Regions from separate parts of the Streptomyces sp. NPDC006529 genome, predicted to be linked through region 2. Evidence: riboswitches for the same ligand, from Rfam matches in the RefSeq annotation. Region 2 holds a riboswitch; the other holds the start of a gene.
The links. Region 2 has a riboswitch for glycine ahead of gcvP (aminomethyl-transferring glycine dehydrogenase). Riboswitches for the same ligand answer to the same signal wherever they lie in the genome.

Region 1: it holds a riboswitch for glycine, as region 2 does, so the genes downstream of both, gcvT (glycine cleavage system aminomethyltransferase GcvT) here and gcvP (aminomethyl-transferring glycine dehydrogenase) in region 2, are expected to answer to the same signal.

The regions. Positions count from the first base shown of each region.
Region 1 covers NZ_JBEXPB010000047.1:20,775-26,637, forward strand. The annotation lists gene ABZY31_RS25965 (enhanced serine sensitivity protein SseB C-terminal domain-containing protein) at 544-1,284, opposite strand; gene ABZY31_RS25970 (enhanced serine sensitivity protein SseB C-terminal domain-containing protein) at 1,367-2,101, opposite strand; gene ABZY31_RS25975 (AAA family ATPase) at 2,163-2,903, opposite strand; glycine riboswitch at 3,103-3,203, shown strand; gene gcvT (glycine cleavage system aminomethyltransferase GcvT) at 3,398-4,513, shown strand; gene gcvH (glycine cleavage system protein GcvH) at 4,641-5,024, shown strand; gene glyA (serine hydroxymethyltransferase) at 5,042-5,863, shown strand, end outside.
Region 2 covers NZ_JBEXPB010000029.1:8,222-14,084, reverse strand. The annotation lists gene gcvP (aminomethyl-transferring glycine dehydrogenase) at 1-2,873, opposite strand, end outside; glycine riboswitch at 3,067-3,165, opposite strand; gene ABZY31_RS20370 (PRC-barrel domain-containing protein) at 3,280-3,660, shown strand; gene ABZY31_RS20365 (DNA polymerase IV) at 3,661-5,172, opposite strand; gene ABZY31_RS20360 (MerR family transcriptional regulator) at 5,318-5,863, opposite strand, start outside.

The DNA of each region.
Region 1 (5,863 bases), on a different contig from region 2:
GGTGGGGACCCCTCTCGGCCGACGGGTGAGCCGGCCCATGCCCGCCGCTGTGGCGGCGTTGGTGCGGAGTGGCGCTCGGAGAGCGTGGGAGGTGCGGGAAGTGCGGGAGGTGCGGGAGGTGCGTGGGACTGCGTTCGCTTCGGTGCGGTACTTCGGTGGCGCGTGCTGCGTGGTGCGTGAGGTGCAGGAACCGCAGGAAGTGCAAGGTGAAGTGCAGAGTGAAATGCAGATGCCGAGCCGGGTTCAGCAGGACTGACCGGCTCTTGGGTGGGGAGTCTTCATGGGGCCCTCGATCACCCGCCAGACCCGCAGATGAATGGATGCGCAACCGTGATGTGGCGAGCCGTGACCCGCTATCCGGACTGCACTGACTCCTCAGCGGAGCAAGACCGTACGTTCGGTACGCAAACGGACATGCAGCCCAACTGCCGTTTCCGGTGCGCTATTCGGGCACGGGCGGCCGGTCCGGCCGGACCGGCCGGGGCAGCGCGAAGGCCGCACGGAACGCGGTTCCGTGCGGCCCTGAGAGGTGTCCGGTGCGTGTCAGTAGGCCGGGGCCTGGCCCTCGCGGTCGTAGAACGGGCGCGCCTGGGCGCGCAGCCACATCGCGACCGGGTCGTGCTCGTCCGCGAGCGCGACCGTGCACACCGGCACGCCCTCGGGTACGGCCCCCACGGACTGGCGCATCATCTCGCGCACCGACTCCAGCGCGGGCGCGGAGGCGTCGTAGAGGTCCAGCCCGACGGCGAGGTAGGGCGACCCGATCACCGGCTGTACCCAGGCGCGGCGCAGCGAGCGCACGGCGGGCGTGCGGTGGGCGTGCTGGGTGAGCAGTCCGTAGAACTGCGGGAGTTCGATCGAAGGCTCGGACAGCCGCAGCGGCCCCGCCGGCATCCGGTCGAGGCCGGTGGCGATCCGGCGCAGGTCGGCCCATGGGATGCCCAGGCCACCGCCCTGGGCGTGCGGGTTCAGCCACAGGCCCCAGCGGTCGGGGTAGAGGGCGCGGGCCACGTCGCGGCCGGTGACCACCTCGTAGCCGCGGTTCCAGCCGCTGGCGGCCAGCTCCTGCGGCGAGGTCACGCACGGCGCGTATCCGAGGCCCTCGACCTCCATGCCGCCGTACTGGGCGTCCGGCGATCCGGGCTGCCCGTGCCACAGCAGCATCCAGAGCCTGCCCTCGGCCAGCCCCTGGAGGAGCTGCTCGTAGCTGTCGTAGCGCCCGGGTGTCACCTGGCGCAGCATGTGCTCGACCTGTCCGGCCGCGGCCGTGCCTGACGCACTCACCCGGTACCCCTCCTCGTCCGCCCGTCGTCCCCGCGCACCCCGCCGCGCGTGCGGCCGGGCCATGCGGACAGCTTAAGCGCGACTACGGCAGGTAGAACGGGCGCACGCGCTCACGGATCCAAACGGCCACCGGGTCCTCCACCGCGTCGAGCAGGATCAGCTGCACCGGCCAGGGCGGCCGGACCCGTCCCAGCGCCCGCCCCAGGGCGTCCATCGGCGCGTTGCGGTGCTCCGGCTCCCATCCCGTCAGGCGGACACCGACGTACAGCTGCGGTTCCCCGCCCTCGACGCTCGCCAGGCAGCGGTGGGCGGAGGCGACCACCCCGTCGGCCCGGAACTCCTCGGCCGCGGCGGCCAGGAAGTCCACCGGGTCCTGCTGCCAGTCGGGCTCGTACAGGCGGACCCGGCCGCCGGCGGCCGTGCCGTCCAGGGGGCTGCGCCCGGCGCGGCAGAGCAGGGCCACCGCGGGCGGCGGCAGCGGGACGCCGACGGCTCCCTCGGGGTTCACGGCGATGCCGAGCTGTGGGGGCAGGCCGCGGGCGAACGCGACGGCGGGGGCGACGGCGAAGTCCATGCCGGGGCCGACGCAGGCCCGGAACTGGGCCTCGGAGCTGTAGACGGGCACGTAGGCGGCGCCGCCGATGTCCATGGTGGGCAGGTCCAGGGCCGCCGAGCCGGGGCCGCCGCCCGCGGGGAGCGGTACCCAGACCTCGCTGCGGGCCAGGGTCTCCAGGATCCGCGGCCCGGCTCCCGGGTCGCCCATCGCCGTACCCAGGACCGCTTCCAGTTCGTTGGCCGGCCAGCCGCTGCCCTGCATGCCCGTGTCTCCCCGTGTCCGTGCCGGTCCCGTCACTGCGGGGGACCGGTCACCGCCGAGGCTAGTGCGTCGCGGGGCCCGCGCCGAAGCCGATCCGGGTCACCCGGGCCGCCGCCGCCCGGTCGAGCAGGACGGCGGAGGCGCAGCCCGCCGGGAGCCGGCCCGCTTCGGCCTCGCGCACCAGCCGGGCGACCGCGCCGCGGTGCCGGGCGAAGGCGTACGCCGACACGCCGCGCCCCCGGGCCGCCTGCCCGGCCAGGGCCTCCTCGGCGGTGGCGTCGAGCAGCACCAGGTGCAGGTCGCGGCCGCGGCGGCGGGCGGCCCCGGCGAGCAGCGCCCGGACCCAGGTCTGCGTGCCGCAGTCGTGGACGACGGCGGAGTCCCCCGAGCGCAGCACGCGCCACAGCCCCCAGTAGTGCGCGGCGCGCACCAGGGGCCGGTAGGCGGCGTAGGGCAGCGCGCGGGGCATCCGGTGCTCCCAGCGCTCGCGGGCGTCCTGGGAGTCGATGCCGCCGCCCGCGACGGCGCGCTTGATGAGGGTGCTCTTGCCGCCGCCGGGCAGGCCGGACACGACGACGATGTCGCCCTCGGCGAAGCGGAGGCGGGCCGGGCCGCCGCGGACCGGGCCCCGGCCGCGCAGGTCCCGTACGGCCGCCGGGGCCGCGGGTCCGGGGCCGGCGGTCTCCCGCGGCCGGCGCTCCGGCCGGCCCGCCGCGCCGCCCGCCGCCGCACGCGCTCCCGGCACCCGCGCCGCCACCGCTCCCGCCGCCGTCGTCCCCGCCGCCGCACCGAATCTGCGCACAGTGATCGCCTCCCCCGGATCGGGTCACCAGGACCCTTGCCCCCTGAGTGTAAAGAGACGGTAATGCGGTGGACATGGTTCCGGTCGGGTCGTCGGACCGGGTGCGGGTCCGGCGGCCCGATCCGGGGCCCGCACGCCCATGCGGGCCCCGGCCGTGCAATGATGTGCGCCATCTGGACCCAACTGCATAAAGGCCGCTTGAATCCGCGCGGGAGAGTCCCGGGAGTTGCTGCGCACCCCGGGCGCCGAAGGAGCAAGACCCTCCCTTGAATCTCTCAGGCCCCGTACCGCGTGGATGAGGCAGATCTGAAAAGCGAGTCCGTACCGCCCCTTGGGCGGTGCGCGCTCCACCCAAGGTGCAAGTCGGGGAACTTCGGTGCGAATCGAGGAACTCCCGGCGAACCTCTCAGGTTCCGATGACAGATGGGGAGGATCCTCCTCGTCATGTCATGTCGATGCCCTGTCGATGCCCCGGGACCTTGGGAGCCACACCCATGAGCACTGCCCCCCGCCTGACCGCCCTCGATGCGCTGCACCGTTCGCTCGGTGCGACCATGACCGACTTCGCGGGCTGGGACATGCCGCTGCGCTACGGCAGCGAGCGCGACGAGCACAACGCCGTCCGCACCCGGGCCGGCCTGTTCGACCTGTCCCACATGGGCGAGATCACGCTGACCGGCCCCGAGGCCGTCAAGGCCCTGGACCACGCGCTGGTCGGGAACATCTCCACGGTGGGCGTCGGCCGGGCCCGGTACACGCACATCTGCCGCGAGGACGGCGGCATCCTCGACGACCTGATCGTCTACCGCCTCGGCGAGAGCGAGTTCATGGTCGTCGCCAACGCCTCCAACGCCCAGGTCGTCCTCGACGCGATCACCGAGCGCGCCGCCGGCTTCGACGCCGAGGTCCGCGACGACCGCGACGCCTACGCCCTGCTCGCGGTCCAGGGACCGCAGTCCCCGGCCATCCTGAAGTCGCTCACCGACGCCGACCTGGACGGGCTGAAGTACTACGCCGGTCTGCCCGGCACGGTCGCCGGGGTGCCCGCGCTGATCGCGCGCACCGGTTACACCGGCGAGGACGGCTTCGAGCTGTTCGTCGCCCCCGAGCACGCCGTGGAGCTGTGGCAGGCGCTGACCAAGGCGGGCGAGGGTGCCGGCCTGATCCCGTGCGGTCTGTCCTGCCGCGACACGCTGCGCCTGGAGGCGGGCATGCCGCTGTACGGGCACGAGCTGACGACCGCGCTGACCCCCTTCGACGCGGGTCTGGGCCGGGTCGTGAAGTTCGAGAAGGAGGGCGACTTCGTCGGCCGCGCCGCCCTGGAGGCCGCCGCCGAGCGCGCCGCCTCCGCCGCCCCGCGCAAGCTGGTCGGCCTGATCGCCGAGGGCCGCCGCGTCCCGCGCGCCGGGTTCCCGGTCGTGGCCGGCGGCCAGGTCATCGGCGAGGTCACCTCGGGCGCCCCGTCCCCGACGCTGGGCAAGCCCATCGCGATGGCGTACGTCGACGCGTCGCACGCCGCACCGGGCACCTCCGGCGTCGGAGTGGACATTCGCGGTACGCATGAGCCGTACGAGGTCGTGGCCCTGCCCTTCTACAAGCGTCAGAAGTGACGCTTCCCCCCACCGGGAAGCCCGCAGCGCAGCCCGCGGAACACACGTCGGCGCACGGGGCACCGCACGTCCCACCCCGTGAGACCCCTGTCCATCAGCACTCCCCCGCATCCAGGAGAATCAGGTCATGAGCAACCCCCAGCAGCTGCGTTACAGCAAGGAGCACGAGTGGCTGTCGGACGCCGTGGACGGCGTCGCGACGGTCGGCATCACGGAGTTCGCGGCCAACGCGCTCGGTGACGTCGTCTACGCCCAGCTGCCCGAGGCGGGCGCCCAGGTGACCGCGGGCGAGACCTGCGGCGAGCTGGAGTCGACCAAGTCGGTCAGCGACCTGTACTCCCCCGTCACGGGCGAGATCGTCGAGTTCAACCAGGACGTCGTGGACGACCCTGCGCTGGTCAACACCGCTCCCTTCGAGGGTGGCTGGCTGTTCAAGGTGCGCATCACGGACGAGCCGGCCGACCTGCTCTCCGCCGAGGAGTACGCCGCGCTCACCCACTCCGACAACTGACACCCCAGGGGATCCTGATGTCTGTTCTCAACACCCCGCTGCACGAGCTCGACCCCGACGTCGCCGCCGCCGTCGACGCCGAGCTCGTGCGCCAGCAGTCCACCCTGGAAATGATCGCGTCGGAGAACTTCGCTCCGGTCGCCGTCATGGAGGCCCAGGGCTCGGTCCTGACCAACAAGTACGCCGAGGGCTACCCCGGCCGCCGCTACTACGGCGGCTGCGAGCACGTCGACGTGGTCGAGCAGATCGCGATCGACCGGATCAAGGCGCTGTTCGGCGCCGAGGCCGCGAACGTGCAGCCGCACTCCGGTGCGCAGGCCAACGCGGCCGCGATGTTCGCGCTGCTGAAGCCGGGCGACACGATCATGGGCCTGAACCTGGCCCACGGCGGTCACCTGACCCACGGCATGAAGATCAACTTCTCCGGCAAGCTCTACAACGTGGTCCCGTACCACGTCGACGAGACCGGCCGCGTGGACATGGCCGAGGTCGAGCGCCTCGCCAAGGAGTCCAAGCCGCAGATGATCGTCGCGGGCTGGTCCGCCTACCCGCGCCAGCTGGACTTCGCCGCCTTCCGCCGCATCGCGGACGAGGTCGGCGCGTACCTGATGGTCGACATGGCGCACTTCGCCGGTCTGGTCGCCGCGGGCCTGCACCCCAACCCGGTGCCGCACGCCCACGTCGTCACCACCACTACGCACAAGACCCTCGGCGGTCCGCGCGGTGGCGTGATCCTGTCCACGCAGGAACTGGCCAAGAAGATCAACTCCGCGGTCTTCCCGGGTCAGCAGGGCGGCCCGCTGGAGCACGTGATCGCGGCCAAGGCGGTCTCCTTCAAG
Region 2 (5,863 bases):
TCGTCCAGCGGAGGGCACGAGCAGACGAGGTTGCGGTCGCCGAACGCGCCGTCGATGCGGCGGACCGGCGGCCAGTACTTCTCGGCGGGGCTCAGCCCGCCCGGGAAGACGGCCTCGTCACGGCTGTAGGGGTGGTTCCACTCGCCGCCCAGCGCCGCCGCCGTGTGCGGGGCGTTGGCCAGCGGGTTGTCCGCCGACGGCCACTCGCCCGCCGCGACCCGCTCGATCTCTCCGCGGATCGCGATCATCGCGTCGCAGAACCGGTCGATCTCGGCGAGGTCCTCGGACTCGGTCGGCTCGATCATCAGCGTGCCGGCCACGGGGAAGGACATCGTCGGCGCGTGGAAGCCGTAGTCGATCAGGCGCTTGGCGATGTCGTCGACGCTCACGCCGGTGGACTTCGACAGCGGGCGCAGGTCGATGATGCACTCGTGCGCGACCAGGTTGCCCGGACCGGTGTAGAGCACGGGGTAGTGCGGCTCCAGGCGCTTGGCGATGTAGTTCGCACCGAGCACCGCCACCTGGGTGGCGCGCTTGAGGCCCTCGCCGCCCATCAGGCGCACGTACGACCACGAGATCGGCAGGATGCCCGCCGAACCCCACGGAGCGGCCGAGATCGGGCCGACGCCCGTTTCCGGGCCCGCGGTGGGCTGGAGCGGGTGGTTCGGCAGGTACGGGGCCAGGTGCGCCCGGACACCGACCGGGCCGACGCCCGGGCCGCCGCCGCCATGCGGGATGCAGAAGGTCTTGTGCAGGTTCAGGTGCGAGACGTCGCCGCCGAAGTGACCCGGCTTGGCAAGGCCGACCAGGGCGTTGAGGTTGGCGCCGTCCACGTAGACCTGGCCGCCCGCGTCGTGCACCTGGGCGCAGATGTCGGCGACGTGCTCCTCGAAGACGCCGTGGGTGGACGGGTAGGTGATCATCAGCACGGCGAGCTCGTCGCGGTACTGCTCGATCTTGGCCCGCAGGTCGGCGGCGTCGACCTCGCCGTCGTCCGCCGTCTTGACGACGACGACCTTCATGCCCGCCATCACGGCGCTGGCGGCGTTGGTGCCGTGCGCGGAGGAGGGGATCAGGCAGACGGTGCGCTGCTCGTCGCCGTTGGCCCGGTGGTACGCCCGGACGGCGAGGAGACCGGCCAGCTCGCCCTGGGATCCGGCGTTGGGCTGGAGGGAGACCTTGTCGTAGCCGGTGACCTCGCAGAGACGTTCCTCCAGCTCGGTGATGAGCGTGAGGTAGCCCTCGGCCTGCTCGACCGGGGCGAAGGGGTGCAGCTGGCCGAACTCGGGCCAGGTGACCGACTCCATCTCGGTGGTCGCGTTGAGCTTCATGGTGCAGGAGCCCAGCGGGATCATGCCGCGGTCCAGCGCGTAGTCCTTGTCCGAGAGCTTGCGCAGGTAGCGCAGCATCGCGGTCTCGGAGCGGTGCTGGTGGAAGACCGGGTGGCTCAGGTACGCGTCGGAGCGCAGCAGCCCCTCGGGCAGCGCGTCCGCGGTGGTCTCGTCCAGGGCCTCGATGTCCGCGGTGACGCCGAAGGCGGCCCACACGGCGTCGATGTCGGCGCGCAGGGTCGTCTCGTCGCAGGAGACGGAGACGTGGTCGCCGTCGACCAGGTGCAGGTTGACCCCGGCCGCGCGGGCGGCGGCCACGACGTCGGCGGCCTTGCCGGGCACCCGCGCGGTGACGGTGTCGAAGTACGAGCCGTGGACCAGCTCGACTCCGCCGGCCGTCAGGCCCGCGGCGAGCAGGGCGGCGTAGCGGTGGGTGCGGCGGGCGATCGTCCGCAGGCCGTCGGGGCCGTGGTAGACGGCGTACATGGCGGCCATGACGGCGAGCAGCACCTGCGCGGTACAGATGTTGCTGGTGGCCTTCTCGCGGCGGATGTGCTGCTCGCGGGTCTGCAGGGCCAGGCGGTAGGCCTTGTTCCCGTCGGCGTCCACCGAGACGCCGACCAGGCGGCCGGGCAGCGAGCGGGCGTGCTTGTCCTGGACGGCCATGTAACCGGCGTGCGGACCGCCGAAGCCCATCGGGACGCCGAAGCGCTGGGTGGTGCCGATGGCGATGTCCGCGCCGAGCGCGCCCGGGGAAGTGAGCAGGGTCAGCGCGAGCAGGTCGGCGGCGACGGTGACGATCGCGCCCAGCTCGTGCGCCTGGTCGATGACCGGCTTGATGTCGCGGACCGCGCCGGAGGCGCCCGGGTACTGGAGCAGCACTCCGAAGACGCCGCGCTCGGCGACCTCGGCCGGGATGCCCCCGGACAGGTCGGCGACGACGACCTCGACCCCGGTGGGCTCGGCGCGCGTCTGGATGACCGCGATCGTCTGCGGCAGCGTGTCGGCGTCGATGAGGAAGACGCCGTCCTTGACCTTGCCCACGCGGCGGGCGAGCTGCATGGCCTCGGCGGCCGCGGTGCCCTCGTCGAGCAGGGAGGCGCCGGAGGTCGGCAGACCGGTCAGGTCGGCCACGACGGTCTGGAAGTTCAGCAGGGCTTCGAGGCGCCCCTGCGAGATCTCGGGCTGGTAGGGCGTGTACGCCGTGTACCAGGCCGGGTTCTCCATGACGTTGCGCAGGATGACCGGCGGCGTGAAGGTGCCGTAGTACCCGAGGCCGATCATCGGCCTCAGGACCTGGTTGCGGTCGGCGAGGAGACGCAGCTCGGCGAGCACCTCGGCCTCGGTGCGGGCCTCGGGGAGGTCCAGCGCCTCGGCGCTCTTGATGACGTCCGGCACCGCGGCGGCGGTCAGCTCGTCCAGGGAGCCGTAGCCCACCTGGGCCAGCATCTTCGCCTGCGCCTCGGCATCCGGGCCGATGTGGCGCTGCTCGAAGGGGATGCCTCGCTCCAGCTGGGAGAGCGGAATGCGGTTGGCGGTCATGTACGGAGGCCTCCTGGTCGTACGACCTGCGAGGGGCACCACGGCGCGGGCACCCGGACGGCCTCCCCCTCTGTCATGTCAACCTGAGAGCTTCACCGGGCCTGCGGGGGTCGCCCGCGGGTCCGGCTTTCACCGTCGGTGAGGAGGGGTGGCGGAACTGCTGTCCGTCACCCGCCCTGCTTTCCAGAGTGGCCTCGTCCGTGCGGTACGTCTGCCTGAGAGATTCCGGGGAGGAGTTGCTCCTTCGGCGCCTCCGGCGAACTCGATCGGAGGACTCTCCCGCACAGGGTCAGCAGCCGTTCCCCAGCCTACCAGCGAGGATCTGGGCCCTTCCTCGAGTGGCCCCCACCGCGGAAATGCACTTTTGTAGTCATTACGGAGGAGTTGCGACCAAAAGGAGGCGACCGTGCAGACCGACATCGATCCGCGCAGCCTGATCGGCCGCAAGGCGTTCGACCGCAATGGCACCAAGATCGGCACCGTGGACGAGGTCTACCTCGACGATGCCACGGGCGTCCCCGAATGGGCCGCCGTACGGACCGGACTCTTCAGCCGGGACGCCTTCGTCCCCCTGGAACCGAGCGAGGTGGTGGGCGACACCCTGCGGGTTCCCTTCGAACGCTCCCTGATCAAAGAAGCCCCGGACTTCGGGGTCGGCCGCCACCTCTCGCCGGAGCAGGAGCTCCAGCTCTACCACCACTACGGCCTGGACGTGACCTTGCCGAGTGACTTCCACCACGGCGACCGCGAGCGCGACTTCGGCCGCCTGGCGGGCGACGAAAGCTGATCACTCCGTTTCTTCGTCTTCTTTGGCATGTTCCCCGGCCAGCGGCAGCGGATCGGACGACTCCAGTTCGGGATCGTCCACCCGGAAGGTCCGCACCCGGCCCGGGGCCGATCCCGGCTGCTCGAAGCGGACGGTCACCCTCCCCACCCCGCTGCCCTGCACCCAGCCGGGCCCGTACACCGCGTGCCGTACGTCGATCCCCGCCGACCAGCTCCGCTCCGGAGCGGGGGCGTCCTGGGTGACGGCGCCTACGGAGGCCACCGCGTCGGCGCCCCCACCCGGCCCCGGCGCACCCGCGGCCGGCCCCTGCGCATCCACTCCCGCCCTCGCCGGGCCCCCGCCGGGATCCGCCGGGGCATCTGCCCGGGCGTCCGCCTGGGTGCGCGCCTCCGCTTCCGCCTGAGCCTCCGCTTCCGCCCGCGCCTCCGCCTCCGCCTGTGCTTCGGCCTGGGCGAACAGGTCCTCCTGGGTGAAGTCGGCCAGCCCGGACACTCCGACGCCCAGCAGCCGCACCCCGCCCGTGGTGTCGACCCCCTCCAGCAGCCGCGCCGCCGCCTCCCGGACCACCGCGGGGTCGTCCGTCGGCCCCCGCAGGGTCTCCGACCGGGTCAGCGTGGAGAAGTCGTAGCGGCGCACCTTGAGCACGATCGTGCGGCCGGAGTGCCCCGAGGCCCTCAGCCGGACCACGCACCGCTCCGCGAGCCGCTGGACCTCGCCCCGGATCCGCACCCGGTCGTGCAGGTCCACGTCGAAGGTGTCCTCGACGGACACGGACTTCGCGTCCCGCTCCGCGACCACCGGCCGGTCGTCCAGCCCCAGCGCCATCCGGTACAGGGCCACCCCGTGCGCCCGCCCCGTCATCCGGACCAGCTCGTCCTCCCCCGCCTCGGCCAGCTCCCCCACCGTGGTGATCCCGGCCCGGCGCAGGTGCTCCCCCGTGGCCGGCCCCACCCCGGGCAGGGTCCGTACCGACATGGGTGCCAGCAGCTCCCGCTCGGTCCCCGGCTCGATCAGCAGCAGCCCGTCCGGCTTGGCGCCCTCGGAGGCCACCTTGGCCAGCATCTTCGACCCGGCCAGCCCCACCGAGGCGCTGAGCCCCGTCGCCGCCCGGATGTCCTCCCGCAGCCGCTCCCCCGCCGCCCGGGCCCCCGCGGCGTCGAAGGCGGCCCCACCGGCCTCCAGGTCCACGAAGGCCTCGTCCAGGCTGAGCGGCTCCACCAGCGGCGACATCGCCCGCAGCCGCGCCATCACCAGGTCGCTGACCGCCCGGTACAGGGTGAAGCGCGGCACCAGGTACGCCCCGTTCGGGCACAGCCGCCGGGCCTGGGCGGTGGGCATCGCCGAGTGCACCCCGAAGCGCCGCGCCTCGTAGGAGGCGGTGGCGACCACCCCGCGGGGCCCGAGCCCGCCGACGATGACCGCCTTCCCGCGCAGGCTCGGCTTCGCCGCCTGCTCCACGGAGGCGTAGAAGGCGTCCATGTCCAGGTGCAGGATGGTCGGGGCGGCTCTCACGCCTCCGATGCTGCCCTATGCCACTGACAACGCCCCCCGGGCGCGTCCGGCGCGCCCCCTCGGGGCGGCCACGGCGCCCGGAGGGCGGTCCACGGCGGTGGGCGGCCGTGACGCCTGCGGTCACGGCACCACGGCGTGCGGCGGCTCAGCCCGCCCGGTTGCGGCGCGCGGCCAGCTCGTCGGCCGGGTTGTGCCCGATCAGCGTCTCGCCGGTCTCGACCCGCTCGCCGTGCAGCTGGGACAGCGCCTTGTCCACGTCCCCCCACACCACGCCCACGGCGATCCCGAAGACGCCCTGACCGCCCTGGAGCAGGCTGACGACCTCGTCCGGGGAGGTGCACTCGTACACCGTCGCGCCGTCGCTCATGAGCGTCATCCGCTCCAGGTCCCGGAAGCCGCGGTCGCGCAGGTGCTGGACGGTGGTGCGAATGTTCTGCAGCGCCACCCCGGTGTCCAGGAAGCGCTTGACGATCTTCAGGACGACCACGTCCCGGAAGCTGTACAGCCGCTGCGTGCCGGATCCGCCCGCCGCGCGCACACTGGGCTCGACGAGCCCGGTCCGCGCCCAGTAGTCGAGCTGCCGGTAGGTGATGCCCGCGGCGGCGCACGCGGTGGGCCCCCGGTAGCCGATCTCTCCGGTCTCCGGCTCGCCGCTCTCCGGACCGGGCGGCACGGATCCCGGCTGACGGCG